Regions from separate parts of the Tardiphaga sp. OK246 genome, predicted to be linked through region 3. Evidence: riboswitches for the same ligand, from Rfam matches in the RefSeq annotation. Region 3 holds a riboswitch; each other region holds the start of a gene.
What was found. Region 3 has a riboswitch for cobalamin ahead of CHC01_RS16270 (TonB-dependent receptor plug domain-containing protein). Riboswitches for the same ligand answer to the same signal wherever they lie in the genome.
Positions count from the first base shown of each region.

Region 1: another riboswitch for cobalamin. It lies ahead of metE (5-methyltetrahydropteroyltriglutamate--homocysteine S-methyltransferase); the one in region 3 lies ahead of CHC01_RS16270 (TonB-dependent receptor plug domain-containing protein).
Region 2: another riboswitch for cobalamin. It lies ahead of CHC01_RS22495 (TonB-dependent receptor); the one in region 3 lies ahead of CHC01_RS16270 (TonB-dependent receptor plug domain-containing protein).
Region 4: another riboswitch for cobalamin. It lies ahead of CHC01_RS01880 (ribonucleoside-diphosphate reductase subunit alpha); the one in region 3 lies ahead of CHC01_RS16270 (TonB-dependent receptor plug domain-containing protein).

Region 1 is NZ_FZOX01000002.1:975,627-979,837, forward strand. Features, by position in the region: gene metE (5-methyltetrahydropteroyltriglutamate--homocysteine S-methyltransferase) at 1-2,000, opposite strand, end outside; cobalamin riboswitch at 2,105-2,316, opposite strand; gene CHC01_RS12015 (M23 family metallopeptidase) at 2,485-3,888, opposite strand; gene CHC01_RS12020 (protein-L-isoaspartate(D-aspartate) O-methyltransferase) at 3,996-4,211, opposite strand, start outside.
Region 2 is NZ_FZOX01000005.1:217,131-221,341, forward strand. Features, by position in the region: gene CHC01_RS22490 (PepSY-associated transmembrane domain-containing protein) at 1-220, opposite strand, end outside; gene CHC01_RS22495 (TonB-dependent receptor) at 223-2,490, opposite strand; cobalamin riboswitch at 2,598-2,789, opposite strand; gene CHC01_RS22500 (alkaline phosphatase D family protein) at 2,933-4,211, shown strand, end outside.
Region 3 is NZ_FZOX01000003.1:695,494-699,704, reverse strand. Features, by position in the region: gene CHC01_RS16275 (FecCD family ABC transporter permease) at 1-386, opposite strand, end outside; gene CHC01_RS16270 (TonB-dependent receptor plug domain-containing protein) at 380-2,335, opposite strand; cobalamin riboswitch at 2,368-2,571, opposite strand; gene CHC01_RS16265 (alpha/beta fold hydrolase) at 2,618-3,406, opposite strand; gene CHC01_RS16260 (O-acetylhomoserine aminocarboxypropyltransferase) at 3,410-4,211, opposite strand, start outside.
Region 4 is NZ_FZOX01000001.1:386,612-390,822, reverse strand. Features, by position in the region: gene CHC01_RS01895 (HD domain-containing protein) at 1-75, opposite strand, end outside; gene CHC01_RS01890 (GlxA family transcriptional regulator) at 248-1,207, shown strand; gene CHC01_RS01885 (hypothetical protein) at 1,214-1,399, opposite strand; cobalamin riboswitch at 1,588-1,802, shown strand; gene CHC01_RS01880 (ribonucleoside-diphosphate reductase subunit alpha) at 1,922-4,211, shown strand, end outside.

The DNA.
Region 1 (4,211 bases), on a different contig from region 3:
GACGAACAGATGCGGAAGCTCTCCACGGCCCAATCGAGATAGGACTTCCATTCCGATTTGCGCAGCGGAAGCCCTTCGCGGAGTGCCGCTTCGTCGATCTGGATCATACCGGCGCCAGCCTTTTCCAGATCGGCCACCTCATCGCGTATCGCGAGCGCGATCTGGCGACACGCGACTTCGCGGGGAATGTCGTCACGCACGAACGACCAGTTCAGGATCGTGACAGGCCCTGTCAGCATGGCCTTCATCGGACGTTCGGTGAGCGACTGTGAGTACTGCCACCATTCGACGGTCATCGGATGCGGCCGGGACACGTCGCCGAACAGCACAGGTGGCCGCACGCAGCGGGAGCCATAGGATTGCACCCAGCCATGCTTGGTGAAGGCGAAGCCGGAAAGTTGCTCACCAAAATACTGCACCATGTCGTTGCGCTCGAACTCGCCATGCACCAGCACGTCGAGGCCGATATTCTCCTGCCAGCGCACCGCCCTCGCCGTCTGGTTCTGCAGGAACGTCTTGTAGGCAGCATCGCTGAGCGTGCCCCTGACATGGGCCCCGCGAGCGTTTCTCACTTCCGCGGTCTGCGGAAACGAGCCGATGGTCGTTGTCGGAAATGCCGGCAGTTTGAAGCGTCGGTGCTGTTCGGCAGCGCGCGTGGCAAAGTCACTGCCCCGACGACGCATGGTCGCGTCAACAGAGGCGACGCGTTTGGCGACCGCAAGATCGTGGATCTTCGACGACGCCAGTCGCGCAGCCGCCGCGGCATCCGACGCGGCAAGCGTTGCAGCGACATCAGCGCGGCTGCCAGCCAGCGCTGCTCCAAGTGCGGCCAGCTCTTCCATCTTCTGGATCGAAAAAGCCAGCCAGCTTTTGACGTCCGGATCGAGATCAGTCTCAAGGCTGAGATCGATCGGCACATGTAGCAGCGAACACGACGGCGCGAGCTCAACGCGATCCCTCCCCAAGAGATCGACCATGGGTTCCAGACTATCGAGCAGACTGGACAGATCGGATCGCCAGATATTGCGGCCATCGATCACGCCCAGCGAGAGGATCATGTCCTTCCGCGCCTTCGCAGCGACTTCATCGAACTGGTCCTGCGCGCGGACCAGATCGAGATGAAGCCCGGCGACGGGAAGCGACAGGGCCAAATCGAGGTTGTCGCCCAGCTCACCAAAATACGTGTTCAGCATGATCCTGAGTTGCGGAACCGCTTCGGCAAAAGCCGCATATGTCTTTTGCAGCGCCTGCCGGGCCGGCGCGTCGAGATCGAGCACCAGACATGGCTCATCCAGTTGCACCCACTCGGCGCCGCTATCGGCTAGTTCCCCGAGCACCTCGACGTAAACAGGCAGCAATCTGTCGAGCAGTGTCACCGGATCGAATGACGCATCCGCGCTCTTGGCCAGTTTCAGATAGGTCACAGGCCCGACTAGCACGGGTCGTGTCTGATAACCCAGCGATCTCGCCTCCTCGTACTCCTTGATCGGCTTGCGCGATGCGAGACTGAAGGTCTGATCCTGCGCCAGTTCAGGCACCATGAAGTGGTAGTTGGTATCAAACCACTTGGTCATCTCCTGTGCTGGTGCGCCTTGCGACGTGTCACGCGCATGAGAGCCGTGTGTACAGGCCTCGTCATGCGCGGCGCCTTGTGATCCACGTGCCATGGCAAAATAGGTCGCGAAGGAAACGTCTCCTCCCTTCCAGCCATAGACTTTGGGAATGGCGCCTACCATGACGCTGGTATCGAGTACCTGATCGTAGAATGAGAAGTCGTTCGACGGCATGACCGTGATCCCGAGCGACTTCTGACGCGCCCAATTTGCGGCACGCAGCCCGACGCCGACATCGATCAGCGCATTCTCGTCGATTGCACCGGACCAATAGCTTTCCAGCGCCATCTTGAGCTCACGCCGCGGACCGATCCGTGGCGTGCCCAATGCAGCAACAGGAAGTGAAGTAGCTGATTTTGAAGAAGTAGACTTTGACACAGTAGACATGGCTTAACCCCAATGATTGGGGGCAAAAGGCCAAAGTGACACGTCTGGATTCCACGACGGCAGTCGCGGAATCGCAACCGCACCACCGGGACACCCCGCCCGAGGACGTTTATGTTGTCGAGGCAGGTCTCCTGGCTCGCGGGTCAATGCTGCTGTCCGGCCTTCCCAAAACCTTTGCAGGTCTCAGTGACTTTAATGGACAGCGGCTCACCGCTTACAGTTGCGGGGGCAGCTCCGGCCTTGGCTTAACGCCTCACCGGCTTCCCTCTTAGCTTCGGGCAAACCTTCCCGAAGAACCACGACATGTTCACATATGGGCAACATCGCGCGGCAGTCAACCGAGCTTGCGTGCGCAAGCTGCCCACTCGCAGCAGCGCGTTGAAGATTTCGGAGCTGGAGTGGGCCGCAGCCCCGAGATCAAACGCAGCAAGCCCGGCACGAGGCCGGGCTTGCTTAAATGCGAACTACACTTCGTGGATTGCGCTTACGCCCCGTTGAGGAACTGCAGCGGATCGACCGGCGACGAGCCCTTGCGGATTTCGAAGTGAAGCTGCGGCGAAGTAACCTCACCGGACTGGCCGGACTTGCCGATCACCTGACCGCGCTTGATGGTCTCGCCACGCTTCACCATCAGCTCACTCGCATGGGCATATGCGGTGACGTAGCCGTTGGAGTGACGAACGAGGACCAGATTGCCGTAGCCCTTCAGCTCGTTGCCAGAATAGGCAACGACGCCATCTTCGGCAGCCTTGATCGGCGTGCCTTCCGGCACGGCGACGTTGATGCCGTCGTTGGACTTGCCATTGGTCTTGGCGCCGTAGCCTGTGACCACGCGGCCGCGCACCGGCCAACGGAACGTCGGCAAAGCGCCGGTTGCGTCAGCGGCTTTAGTCGGCGATTCCGGCGCGATTTCCTCAGGCGTCGTCGTGGCACTTGCCAGACGGGCCTTCTGTGCGGGTTCGGCAGAAGCAACACGGGCCACGGCAGCGGACGTGACCGCGCCAGCCGGAGCAGCCGTCACGGCTGCGACGGGCGCAGCGAGCGGCGCGGCTGCAGGAGCTGCATTGGCCGTACGCGCGCCGGGTACCGTGATCTTGGAGCCGAGCTTCAACTGGGCAGTCGGCGCCAGACCATTGGCGCGCGCGAGTTCGGCCACCGGCACGTTGTTCCGGCGCGAGATGCTCATCAGTGTATCGCCGCGATTGACGAAATGCGTGGTCGACGCGCCGACGGCAGGTTTGCTCGGAGCAGCGGCAACGGCCGGAGTTGCCGCGGCGCCCTGGCGCGGAATGATCAGCGACTGGCCGGGCGACAGCGCGCGCGGCCCCTTGTAGCCATTGGCCTGCAGGATCGCAGCCGACGAGACGTTGTAGCGCTTCGCCAGACCATCGAGCGTATCGCTGGTGCCGACGATGATCGAGGTGCCGCCATCACGGGCAAGGCCGTTGGTCGCTGCAACCGAGCGCGGCGCCGTGGAGCCGGTGGTTTCGATCGGCGCGCGTGCGGGCGGCGGCGTATACATACCGTTGCCGCCCCCGCTGACGGGAGCAGCCGACGCAACCGGACGAGCTGTCGGATAGGACTGCGGCGCCGAGATCGGCGGCGGCAAAGCCTGGGATTGATACTGCGGCTGCGGATTATAGGCCGGGCGCTGATATTGTGGCAGTTCCTGGCGCTCGACCGGCGCGCGCGGTGCGCGCTGCGGTACCGAGCCGGTGGTTTCGCCTTGCCAGCCAAAGCCACGGGACTGACCTGAGTCAAAATTTGGATTCTGAGATAGCCGTGTCTGCATGTCGGCGCTGCAGCCGGCAAAACCGATAGACATCAGCGCCAGCACCGCGACCTGCGGAGCGCGGCGCGAGTAAAGCAACTCGACAACGCTGGACATTGGTTACTCACTCATACGCAACAAACAACTGAATTGAGTAAACACCGTCTCCGTTACCAAGCCTTTAACCTTGCGACCAACACGTGACAGCCGTTCACGAACTTTTTTCAGAGTTCGCGCGCGATGCCCGGAAGTGCAGGCACGAAACGTACATCCACGAGCTCCTTTCGCTCCAATCCATCCCCGGTTTTGCGGATCCGGACCAGGGTCTGGACACCATTATGAGGACCAACCGGCGCAAGCAGAATACCCCCCTCCTCAAGCCGATCGGTCAGCGCCACCGGCACCTCCTCCACTGCGGCGGTCACGACGATCCGGTCAAA
Region 2 (4,211 bases), on a different contig from region 3:
CAGCCTTCATCGCCTCGTCGGGAGAGAGCGCCACTTTCTCCCAGACGATGTCGGGCAATGCTGCCAGCCGCTCCTTGTCGGAGAGGCCGGGAAACGCGACATACATCATCACCACGCCGGAGATGAACCACATCGCGAAGAAGAGACATGTGACGATGCCGACCCAGCGGTGGCCGATATACAGCCACCGCCGGAGAGTGCGTGTCAGCTTGCGTGACAAGCTCAGAACTTCACGTTGACGGCGAGTTGAGCGGTGCGTGGCATGCCGAGCATCCACTGATTGTCGCTGTAGCTCGACGTCGCGTAGATCTTGTCGAACAGGTTGTAAACGCGCAGCGACACCGTGGTGTTGACGTCCGGCTTCCATTGCAGGCCGGCATTCACAACTGTGTAGCTCGGCATTTCCAGCGTATTCGCGTTGTCTGCATAGGTCTTGCCGACAATCTGCACGCCGGCATTGGCCGACCAGTTTGGCGCAAAGCCCCATGTTGCCCAGATATTGGAGACGTTCTGCGGGACATTGATCGGGACGTTGCCGGCAAAATTCACGCCGCTGGCCTGCAGGAAGTCGTCATACTTTGCGCGCAGGAGCGCGGTGTTGGCATCGATGCGCCAGCCGTATTCGAGCACGAGACCGATCGAGGCCTCGACACCGCGCGACGACTGCTGGCCGACCTGCTGAACCGCTCCGCCGCTACCGGGAACGACGGCCAGCAGATTGTTCTTCACGATCTCATAGGCAGCGAGCGTCCACTCGCCGCGGCCGCCCCAGAACGACTGCTTGACGCCGATCTCGGCCTGTTTGCCGGTCGCGAGGTCAAACTTCGCATTGGCGTTACTCGCCGAGATCAAGCCGCCGATGGTATCGACCGCCGTCGAATACTGGCCATAGAAAGCAAGGTTCTGAATCGGCGTATAGACGACGCCGGCGCGCCACGAGGTCGCCGAATAGTCCCGGGTGTAGCTGTTGGCGGGGGTGCGATAGTCGGTTCGTTCGACGGTCGGTTGGTCCTGGCGGACGCCGGCGATCAGCGACAATTGTTCGGTGACGGCCAGTCGGTTCTCGGCGAAGAATGCGTACTGATTGGCGACGCTCTTGAAGCCGGGAATCGTCGGGTCCGGGCTGCTGAACAGGCCGGGATCGAAATTATACGGATTGACCGATGAGGACCCGCTAAACGGCGAATTGTTGGTATGCTTGAAGTCGATGCGGTTAACGTCGAAGCCCGCCACGAAGGTGTTGACCATGCCGAACAGATGGCCCTCGAAGGTGGCGTCCATGCGGTCGCCGATCTGCTGCTGCTGGTGGAAGATCTCGAGATAATCGCCGCGATCGATCAGGCCGGTGCCGGAATTGAAGCCGTAGATCTCGACCTCCTTCCAGTGGCGCTTCGCATACATGTAATAGAGCGTGTTGCGCAGGGTGATGCCGTCGGCCACCTGCCACTCGGTCTTCACCTGGCTCCAACTGTCCTGATAGCGGATGTTGCTGTCGCTGACATTGTAGTTCTTGAAGCGGATCGCCTCATTGAGCTGGCCGTTAATCAGCGGCGTGCCGAAATATTTTGATGGATGGCGGTCGCCATAGTCGGTGGAGAGCGTCCAGGTGATGTCCTCGGTCTGCTTGATCTGCACGGCGGCGTGCAGCGCGATGTTCGAGGTGTTGTCGCGATCGACCCAACCATCGGACGCGTTGCCGGTGACGGCGATACGATAGGCGACGTCCTTGCTGACCGGGCCGCCGCTATCGAGAGCGATGCGGCGCGTCATGTTGCTGTCCAGAGAGATTTCGGCCTGGTTGCGTGGCACCCAGAGCGGCAGTTTCGAAATCACGTTGATAGCGCCGCCGATGGCGCCTTCGCCATACATGACGGAGGCGGGGCCGCGCAGCACTTCGATCTTCTCGGCGGTCCAGGTGTCGAAGGGGAAGTTCACCGTGCCGGAGCCGACATAGAGGCGTGTGCCGTCATAGAGCGACGTGACAGAGCCGCTGCCGGCGAAGCCGCGGGTGCTGAAAGCGATGCCGCCATTGCCGGGTTCACCGATGGCCGTAAAGCCGGTGGCATTCTGCGTGACGGCATCGACCACGTTCTGCTGGCCGCGCTCGGCCATGGTTTCCGCCGAGATCACCTCGACGCTGGCCGGCGTCTGCAGGCGCGTCAGGCCGAGGCGGCTGCCGGTCGACGTTGTGCCGGTGAGGTTGAGCGTCGGCGCTGCGAAGACGGGGCCTGTCGGCGTGGCAACCGGCGCGCCGGTATTGGCGGCGACATTGCGCTGCTGCCGCAAGCGCGCGGCGCGCGTGGCCTTGCCTGATGTGGCGCGGCGCGCGCGCGTTGGCGTCACCGTCGGCTGCACCACCACGGGGTCGAGTACGTGGTGCGATTGCGCAGGTCGCAGCGAGCCCTCGGCGGGCACAAGGAAGCAGGACAGTGCGACAGAGGAAAGAAGAGCTTTGCATTGCTTCAATGCGACGGGAGAAACGGAGGTCATCTACAGGACTCGCGGTTACGTGGCACGTCACCGCAAACCAAGTCTCGCCGCCGCTTTTCAAAGAGGCAGTGTGACTTCCACCAGGACACCCCGCCCAATGTGCTCGCGTGTGACCACGACTGGCGGCAGGTCTCCTGGCTCGCGGGTCACTGCCTGTCGCCGCCTTCCCAGGTGAACACCCAGTGGCTCTTGGCGCAGGCTCGCCGCTTACAGTTGCGGGGGCAGCCGCGGAATCGGGGGATCCCCCTCACCGCATTCCCTTTTGATCCCCGAAGGGAACCGTCACGTTCACGTTAAGGTGAAATTTCCAAATGTGTCAATCAAGTTGCTAGTCACTCGCAACGTGCGCTGACAGGTGTTGATATTGCGCATCACCTGTCATCGCAGCGTCAAGCGATCTGCCTAGAGCCACTGGTGCCAGAGCCAGGATCAGGAGTTCGCCATGGCGCTACATATTTCCCGTCGTCGCTTCCTCGCGCACTCAGCCGCAGCAGGCGCAAGCTTCCTGGCGATGCCTTACCTCAGCCGTGCGGCGGATCGTCCGCTCGTGTCGCATGGCGTGCAGTCCGGCGATGTCGGGACGAGCAGCGGCATGATCTGGTCGCGCGCGGATCGGCCGGCGCAGATGATGGTGGAGGTCGCCACTACCGAATCCTTCAGCAATGCGCGCATGTTGCCGGTTATCACGGCGCTGCCCGAGAGCGATTTCACGGCGAAGTTGCTGCTCGATAATCTGCCAGCCGGGCAGGACATCTTCTACCGCGTCAAATTCCGTGATTTGTCGCATACCGCAATCGTCGGCGAGCCGGTGATCGGCCGCTTCCGCACCGCGCCAGCGGATCGCCGCGATGTGTCCTTTGTCTGGGGCGGCGATGTCGCAGGGCAGGGCTGGGGCATCAACGCCGATGACGGCGGAATGGTCACCTTCGCCACCATGCGCAAGCACAATCCGGATTTCCTGATCCATTCCGGCGATACCATCTACGCCGACGGCCCGATCCTGCCTGAAACGAAACTGCCGGACGGCACGATCTGGAAAAACACCATCACGGTGCCGGAAAAGGCGAAGGTCGCCGAGACGCTCGATGAATTCCGCGCCGCGCACAAATACAATCTACTCGACGACAATGTCCGCGCATTCAATGCGCAGGTGCCGATCTTCGGCCAGTGGGACGATCACGAGGTCACCAACAACTGGTCGCTCTCGAAACAGTTACCGGCATCCTACAAGGAGCGCGACATCACGCTGCTGGCTGCGCGCGGCGCCCGTGCCTATCACGAGATGTATCCGATCTCGGTCAATCCGGCCGAACCGGGCCGCGTCTATCGCACGCTCAATTACGGCCCGCATCTCGACGTCTTCATGCTGGACGAGCGCAGCTATCGCGGGCCCAACGGCCCGAACCTGCAGGACACCTATGGTCCCCATGCGTATTTCATCGGTCCGGAGCAGATGGCCTGGCTGAAGCGCGCATTGATGGCCTCGAAGGCGACCTGGAAGGTCATCGCCTCGGATATGCCGATCGGCCTCGTCGTCTATGACAACGCCGCCGACAAAACCGGGTCTGAGGCCATCGCACAGGGCGACGGACCAGTGCGGGGCCGCGAGCTGGAAATCGCCGATATCCTGCGCTTCATCAAATCGGCCGGTATCCGCAACACGGTCTGGCTGACCGCCGACGTGCATTACACGGCGGCGCATTACTACAATCCGGAAAAGG
Region 3 (4,211 bases):
GTGATGCCGGCAACAGGCAGCGCCCATGAGCGCACATCGGCCCAGCCGAGCGAAATCATCAGCACCGCGCCGAAGGCCGCCGATTGCGGTGCGCCGAACAGTGATGGCGAGGCAAGGGGATTGCGCAGCAGGCCCTGCAGCGCGGCGCCGGACAGACCGAGGATCGCGCCGATGGCCAGCGCAAGGATCGCGCGGGGCAGGCGGATTTCACGCACGATGATCTGATGCACGTCGCTGCCGCCGCCGAACAGTGCATCGAGCACCGTCAGCGGCGAGAGTTTGACAGGTCCCGTGCCGAGCGAGCCCAGCGCCAGCAGCGTCACAAGGCCGACGAGCGCGATTGTCGCGATCGTTCGGCGTTGTGCTGCTGGCGCTGCGGTTACCATGTGGCGTTGAAGCCTGCGTAAGCCGCAGGCCCCGTGGTGCCGAAGTTCAGCACTTCCTGATAATGCTCATTCAGGATGTTCTCGCCGCGGGCGAAGATCTTCCAGTTCGCATCGATCTTGTACTCGGTATAGAGGTCGACGCGGGTATAGGCATCCACCTGACCGACCTGATTGGCACTGCTGAAGCGCTTCGACACCGTGGTGACACGCGGCTCGATCATCCACTTGTCGGTCGGGGTGATCGTGAGTGCGAAGCGGGCGAAGTTCTTGGGACGACGTGCCAGCACGGTGTCGGTGCCGAGATCCTGCGCGTGCAGGTAGGTGTAGGCCACGTTGAATTTCACCCAGCCCGGAATCACATCGACATTGCCGCCGACTTCGAGACCACTGGTTTCGGCGCGCGCGACGTTGACGTAATAGCCGAGTGGACGGGACGCATCGGAGACAAAGTTGATCAGATTGCTGTAATCGGTGGAAAAGCCTGTGACCGACAGCACGACGCGGCCGTTGAAGAGGCTCTGGTCGATACCGGCGTCATAGCCGAAATTGGTTTCCGGCGTGAGGTTTCTGCTGCCGTAGGTCGTGTCGTAAAGCTGAAACAGCGTCGGCGCTTTTGCGCCGGTGCCTGCGCTGGCACGGAACTTGGTGCCGGTTTCTGTAATGTTGTAGGCAGCCGTAGCGCGCCATGTCTCGAAACGGGCAACGTCGACGACGTCATCGACCCGGCCGCCGAGCGTGACGTTGAGCCGTTCACCGATCGGCACAGACCACAAAGCGAAGATCGAGTTGGTGTCCTGCTGTTTTGACAGCAAAGGTGTCTGAGGACCCGCAATAGGCGAGATGTTTGTGCTGTAGGTCTGCGCGGTCTCGCTCTGCGTCTTGGCGCCATAGACGAGTGAGCCGAATGCGCCGAGCTTCAAGGTTGCCTGATATTCGGCGCCAAGGCTGTTGCCGACATAGTCCGAGATCTTTGTTGTCGTATTCGCCGGCAGCATGTTGGTCTTGTAGCTGACGTCGGTGAACGAGCGCTCGGTATGCGTATTCGATACCGTAACATTATGGGTCAAAATGCCGCCGAAGGAATCGATGCCGACGCGGCCATAGACGGTCTGCAGCAGACGCGTCGCCGCCGATGGCGTATCCGGGAGCGTTCCGGTTGCCGCGTCATAGGCCGAGCGCGTGAACGAATGGACGATGCCGGACTCCAGCCGGATGCCTTCGCCGGCATCGTAGCCGATGCGCGCAGAGCCGCCGACGCGATCGAAGCTGTCGTTTTCGAGATTCGGAAAACGTGCTTCGAGGGCAGGGATGCGATAGCCGTAACGCGAGAAGCCGTTGCTGTGCTGGCCGCCGCCGGTGAAGGCATAGGACCACGGACCGTTGGAGCCGGTCAGCGATCCCTGCGTCATGACAGTGCCATAGCTGCCGGCTTCGGTGCGCACATTGACTTGCGCAGGGCCGGAGCCTTTTTTGGTGATGATGTTGACCACGCCGCTCATGGCGTCGGAGCCATAAAGCGCGCTCTGCGGCCCCTTCAGGACTTCGATGCGCTCGATGGCCGAGGGCGTGAACATGGCGAATTCGAAATCGCCTGATGCAGCCGTGGGATCATTGACGCGGATGCCGTCGATCATCACCAGCGTCTGGCCGGTGTTGCCGCCGCGCAGGCGCACATTCGCGGTGCCGCCGGGACCGCCGTTTTCACTGATGTCGAGACCGGGCACGGTGCGCAGCGCATCGACCAGCGAGCCGGGATTGCTGGTCGCAATGGTTTCGCCCGAAACGACGCTGATCGAACTGCCAGTGCGATTGAGCTGTTCGGGTGCTCTGTCCGCCGTCACCACGATTTCGGAGAGTTGCTCGGCACTGGACTGCGCATGGGCAGCACTGTGAGAGCAGGACAGAACAACAACGGCCGCAGTGCCTGCGGCCAAATTCCGGATAGTCATTTAACCCCTTCCGTCGACCCACCGTCGAACGAGTGTGAAACTCGTTACCGGCCGGTCTCCTGGCTCGCGGTGGTCTCCCGGTCCGCCTTCCCGAATCTGCGATGCAAATTCAGTGGCTTTGTGGACCCGGAATGGCCGCTTACAGTTGCGGGGGCAGCCGCGGCATAGGGGATATTTCCCCGCACCGCATTCCCGTTTCACCTCCTCGCGGAGGCACCGATAACACCAGACAGGAAGCACAGCGCGCCGCGCGGTGCAACAGCCATCACCGCGTTGTGGACTCTATTGCTCGTGCTGTAGCGCGGCGAGCACGTCGTCGGGGCGCTCGACCATCATCATGTGGCCAGTGCCGGGCAGAATCACCGTGCGGGCGTTTTTCAATGCGGCGGCCAGGGTCTTGCCGGCCTTGGCGGGAGTCATCATGTCCCGCTCGCCGAGGATGAGCGTGACCGGGATATCAAGCTGGCCTGCAGCAGTCAGCGCATTCTGGTATGTATTGCAGGCGTTGAGATCGGCGAACAACACGCCCGGCTTTGTGGCTTCGAGCACGCGCTGCGCACCGCTATGCATCCACAACCCCGGCGCGAGGCTGCCGCCGAGTTCGGCGCGAAAGCCGAGCCCCCAGATCGACACCATGTCGATGGCGGAATGCTGATTGGCTTCGGCGTCCTTGAGCAGATCCGGGCCGACGGTCATCGTCCCCGCCGTGCCCATCAGATCGAGGCGCGTGACTTTACCGGGATGCCGCGCTGCAGCCTCCAGCGCGATCAGCGAGCCCATGGAATGGCCGATCAGTCGCGCAGTCTTTGCGCCTGCAGCCTCGATCAATGCTGCTGTCCAGTCTGCGAGATCGGCGATGGTCGTGAGCGCTTCACCCTTTGAGCGACCATGGCCGGGCAGATCCGGCGCCAGCACGGCGAAGCCATGATGCGCGAACCAGCGCGTATGCAGCGCCCATGTCGAGTGATCGAAGCCGGCGCCGTGGATCATCACGACCACCGGCAGGGAAGGATCGAACGTGCGGCCGCCATTCGCGATATAGGTCTCGTGACCGTTGACGGTGAGTTGCATCGCTCAGCCCTTCTGCGAGATGCGCAGCGCCTGCGCGAGGTCATCGATGATGTCATCGGCGGCTTCGATGCCGACCGACAGCCGGATCAGCTCCTCGCCGATGCCGGCGGCCTTGAGCTGCTCGGCGTCCATTTGCTGATGCGTGGTGCTTCCGGGATGAATGACCAGTGTCTTGGCGTCACCGACATTGGCAAGATGGCTGGTCAGCTTCAGTGCCTCGATGAATTTGCGACCGGCATTGCGGCCGCCCTTGATGCCGAAGGAGACGATGGAGCCGGCGCCGCGCGGCAGCAGGCGTTTCGCGAGTTCGTAATCCGGATGGTTCTCCAGCGACGGATGCAGCACCCAGTCGACCGCCTTGTTGGCCGTGAGCGCCGCCAGCACCGCATGCGTATTGGCCATATGGCGCTCCATGCGAATGCCCAGCGTCTCGACGCCCTGCAGCAGCTGGAATGCATTGGTCGGCGAAAGACACGCGCCGAAATCGCGCAGGCCTTCGGTGCGGGCGCGCATGATGAAGGCGGCAGTGCCGAACTGCTCGTCGAAGACGATGCCGTGATAGCCGGCATAGGGTTCGGTCAGTTGCGGGAACTTGCCAGAGGCGTGCCAGTCGAAACGGCCGCCGTCGACGATGACGCCGCCGATGGCGATGCCGTGGCCGCCGATCCATTTGGTGGCGGAGTTCATCACGATGTCGGCGCCGAGCTCGATTGGCCGCGACAGGAACGGCGTCGCGAAAGTATTGTCGATCAGCAGCGGAATCTTTGCGGCATGGGCGATGTCGGCAACGGCGGGAATGTCGAGC
Region 4 (4,211 bases), on a different contig from region 3:
GTCGCGCACCAGCTGATCGACCTGGCGAGCGAGGGCGCTGTCAGGGACTTTGATGCCGGCAATGGTCTTGCTCATGAGATGCTCCTTGCGGGGGTGTTGTGATGCATCCGTTGTCGCCGGCGGGCGGTGTCCTCGCAATCGCGCCGCGCCCTGCAAAGCTGCCATTCGCCCGTGATTTCCCGCCGCAAGACGACTATCTATTCAGAATGACTTGGGCCTGTCCTCGCCGTCGGAATGAAGCATCACCATGAAGACCGTTGCTCTTGCGATCTTTCCGGGCGTCCAGTCGCTGGACGTAGCCGGTCCGCTTGATGTGTTCATGGAGGCCAATGGCTTCGTTGCACCGGGCGACGGCTACGACATTACACTTGTCGCTGCAGACTGCGCGCCGCTGCGTGCATCGAACGGTTTGCGGATATCCGCCGATCTGGCGTTCAGTGATGCGAACAAGCCCTGGGATCTGGTGCTGGTGGCCGGCGGGCCAGGGCTGCCGACGGCGGAGGCGGATCCGCAGCTCACAGAGTGGCTTGCCAATGCGGCGCTCCAGGCGGGGCGTTATGGTTCGGTGTGCACCGGGGCATTCGCGCTCGGCCATGCAGGCTTGCTCGACGACAAGACGGTGACGACGCACTGGCAGAATGCGCCGCTATTGGCGTTGCGTTTCCCCAAAGCGCATGTGGAGTTCGATCGCATCTATAGCCGCGATGGCGCGCTGGTGACGTCGGCCGGCGTCACCGCAGGGATCGATCTCGGTCTCGCACTGGTCCAGGAAGATCATGGCGCGGATGTTGCGCTGGCCGTAGCCAAGCGTCTGGTTGTGGTGGCGCAGCGCCAGGGTGGCCAGTCGCAATTCAGTCCCTATCTGGTACCGCCGGCCGAGCCGGATTCACCGATTGCGCGAGTCCATGCTCATGTGATGGCCCATCTGCGTGACGCGCACAGCGTGGATGAACTGGCCGATGTGGCGGGCATGAGCGCCCGCACCTTTGCGCGGACATTCAAGCAGGAAACAAAGATGACGCCGGCAGATTTTGTCGAGGGCGCCCGGATCGACACGGCGCGTAACCGTCTCGAAGGCAGCGATCTGCCGCTCAAGGTGGTGGCTTATGAATCCGGTTTCACCACCGCCGAACATATGCGTCAGGTCTTCGTGCGACGGCTGGGTCTGACGCCCAGCCAGTATCGGGCCAGCTTTCGCGCGGTCTGATTCTGCTCAGGCGAGTTGCAGTGAAGAAACCGGATCGCTCGCAGGAAAGCTGTCCATCAGCGCTTCGTTCAGCATCTCGTCGAGTCGGCGCCGGGCGATCTGCTCCGTCGTCTCGAACGCCGTGAGCGCGCCTGCGTGCTCCACGAAAGCGTTGAACTCGGTTCTCTCAGTGCTCGTTGCCAGGTTCCGCATGGCATCCTCCATCGATTGATGTGGCTCTTCTGCGCCTCACGGTCCTTTCGGACAACGAATCGCATCGTGCAGAAACCGCCAACGATCCCGCGGTTTCCGCCACGCAAGCGGTTGTCCACTGAACCAACAGCCCTACCGAATTTGTTGCGTTCGGCTCAATGCCCGCTTGACACTTCGCCGCGGGTCACACCAAATGTAGACGTCACGGTCCGCCCTGTCGCAAGACTTGGTGGCTAAGAGGGAAGCCGGTAAAGACGCTGTTTTGCGTCATATTCCGGCGCTGCCCCCGCAACTGTAAGCAGTGAGTCTGTTTCGATTGAAGTCACTGATGCGCAAGCATCGGGAAGGCTGAAACAGACATTGACCTGCGAGCCAGGAGACCTGCCGCGACACCAGAACGTCCATGGGCGGGGTGTCCCAGCGGTCGCTTGCAGGCAATGCCGGCGGATCTCCGCCGTGTATTTTGCAGCGTCCTTTCGGCCCCAGCCCCCATTGCTTGATGCATCACACGGGGTCTTGCCGATGCCTACTTCATCTTCTGTTTTGTCCAACGGACGCGATGCGGCTCATGCGCCGCTGATTCAACTGTCGCCGGAAACGCTCGCTGCGCCTGCGCGCGAACCCTCGATGCAGATCATCCGGCGCAACGGCACGGTGTCGTCCTTCGACGGCAGCAAGATTTCCGTCGCGATGACCAAAGCCTTTCTGGCCGTCGAGGGCCACACGGCAGCGGCGTCGCGCCGCGTCCATGAGGCGGTGGAACAACTGACCGGCGAAGTCGTGGCTGCATTGACGCGCCGCGTCGGTGAAGGCCGGACCTTCCATATCGAGGACGTCCAGGATCAGGTCGAACTGGCGCTGATGCGCAGCGAGCACCACAAGGTGGCCCGCGCCTATGTGCTGTACCGCGAGGAGCGCGCTCGCACCCGCGCCGAGGAACTGGCCGCCAAGCCCGCGCTGGTTTCCACCGCACCGGTGCTGCACGTCACGCTCGCCAACGGCACGCGCGCCCCGCTCGATTCGGCGCGTCTCGCGCTGATCGTCAACGAGGCCTGCGCCGGCCTTGATGGCGTCGATGCCGCCCCGGTGCTCGAGGAAACCCGCCGCAATCTCTATGACGGCATCACGCTGGATGAACTGGCACTGGCTGGCATCATGGCCGCGCGCACGCTGGTGGAGCAGGAGCCGAACTACACCTTTGTCAGCGCCCGCCTGCTGCTCGATAAACTGCGCACGGAAGTCCTGTCCTTCGTTCATGGCAGCCCGACCCACGCGTCGCAGGCTGACATGACCACGCGCTACGCCGAATATTTCGGCGCCTATATCAAGACCGGCATTGCGGCCGAGCTGCTCGATCCCGAACTCGCGCGCTTCGATCTCAAGCGAATCGCTGCCGCGCTGAGGCCGGAAGGCGATCTCCAGTTCCAGTTCCTGGGCCTGCAAACGCTCTATGACCGCTACTTCCTGCATGTGCAGGGCAATCGCATCGAACTGCCGCAGGCCTTCTTCATGCGCGTTGCCATGGGCCTCGCGCTGCGCGAGATCGACCGCGAAGCCCGCGCGATCGAATTCTACAACCTGCTGTCGTCGTTCGACTTCATGGCCTCGACGCCGACACTGTTCAATTCCGGCACGCTGCGGCCGCAGCTGTCGTCCTGCTTCCTCACGACGGTGGCCGACGATCTCGACGGCATCTTTAAGTCGGTGAAGGACAACGCACTGCTGGCGAAATATTCCGGCGGTCTCGGCAATGACTGGACGCGCGTGCGCGGTCTCGGCGCGCATATCAAGGGTACCAATGGCGAGAGCCAGGGCGTGGTGCCATTCCTGAAGGTCGCCAACGATACGGCCATCGCCGTCAATCAGGGCGGCAAGCGCAAGGGCGCGGTCTGCGCCTATCTCGAGACCTGGCACATCGACATCGAAGAATTCCTCGATCTCCGCAAGAACACCGGCGACGACCGCCGCCGCACGCACGATATGAACACCGCCAACTGGGTGCCAGACCTGTTCATGCAGCGCGTCGAGGCCGATGGCGAATGGACGCTGTTCTCGCCCGACGAAACGCCGGAGCTGCACGACCTCTATGGCAAGCCCTTTGCCGAGCGCTATGCGGCCTATGAGGAGAAGGCTGCGCGCGGCGAGATCCGCGTGTTCAAGAAGGTGCGCGCAACTGACTTGTGGCGCCGCATGCTGACCATGGTGTTCGAGACCGGCCATCCCTGGATCACCTTCAAGGATCCCTGCAATCTGCGCTCGCCGCAGCAGCATGCTGGCGTGATCCATTCATCGAATCTCTGCACGGAGATCACGCTGAATACGTCCGATGATGAGGTCGCGGTCTGCAATCTCGGCTCGGTCAACCTGCTCAATCATATCGGCAAGGATGGTCTCGACCACGCGCAGCTCAAGCGTACCGTGACCACGGCGATGCGGATGCTCGACAATGTCATCGACATCAATTTCTACACCATCCCGGAAGCGCGCCGCTCGAACCTCAAGCATCGTCCGGTGGGTCTGGGTCTGATGGGCTTCCAGGATGCACTGCAGGCGCAGGGTATCGCGATGGCGTCGGATGCGGCCGTGGCGTTTGCCGACACCAGCATGGAAGCGATTGCCTTCCATTCGATCTCGGCATCGGTGGATCTTGCCGCCGAGCGCGGCCGCTATCCGTCCTTCGACGGATCGCTGTGGAGCCGCGGCATCCTGCCGATCGACTCCATCGAGATACTTGCGGAGGCCCGCGGTGGTGTGCAGATGGATCGCTCGACCACGCTCGACTGGAACGGCCTGCGTGACCGCGTGAAGTCCA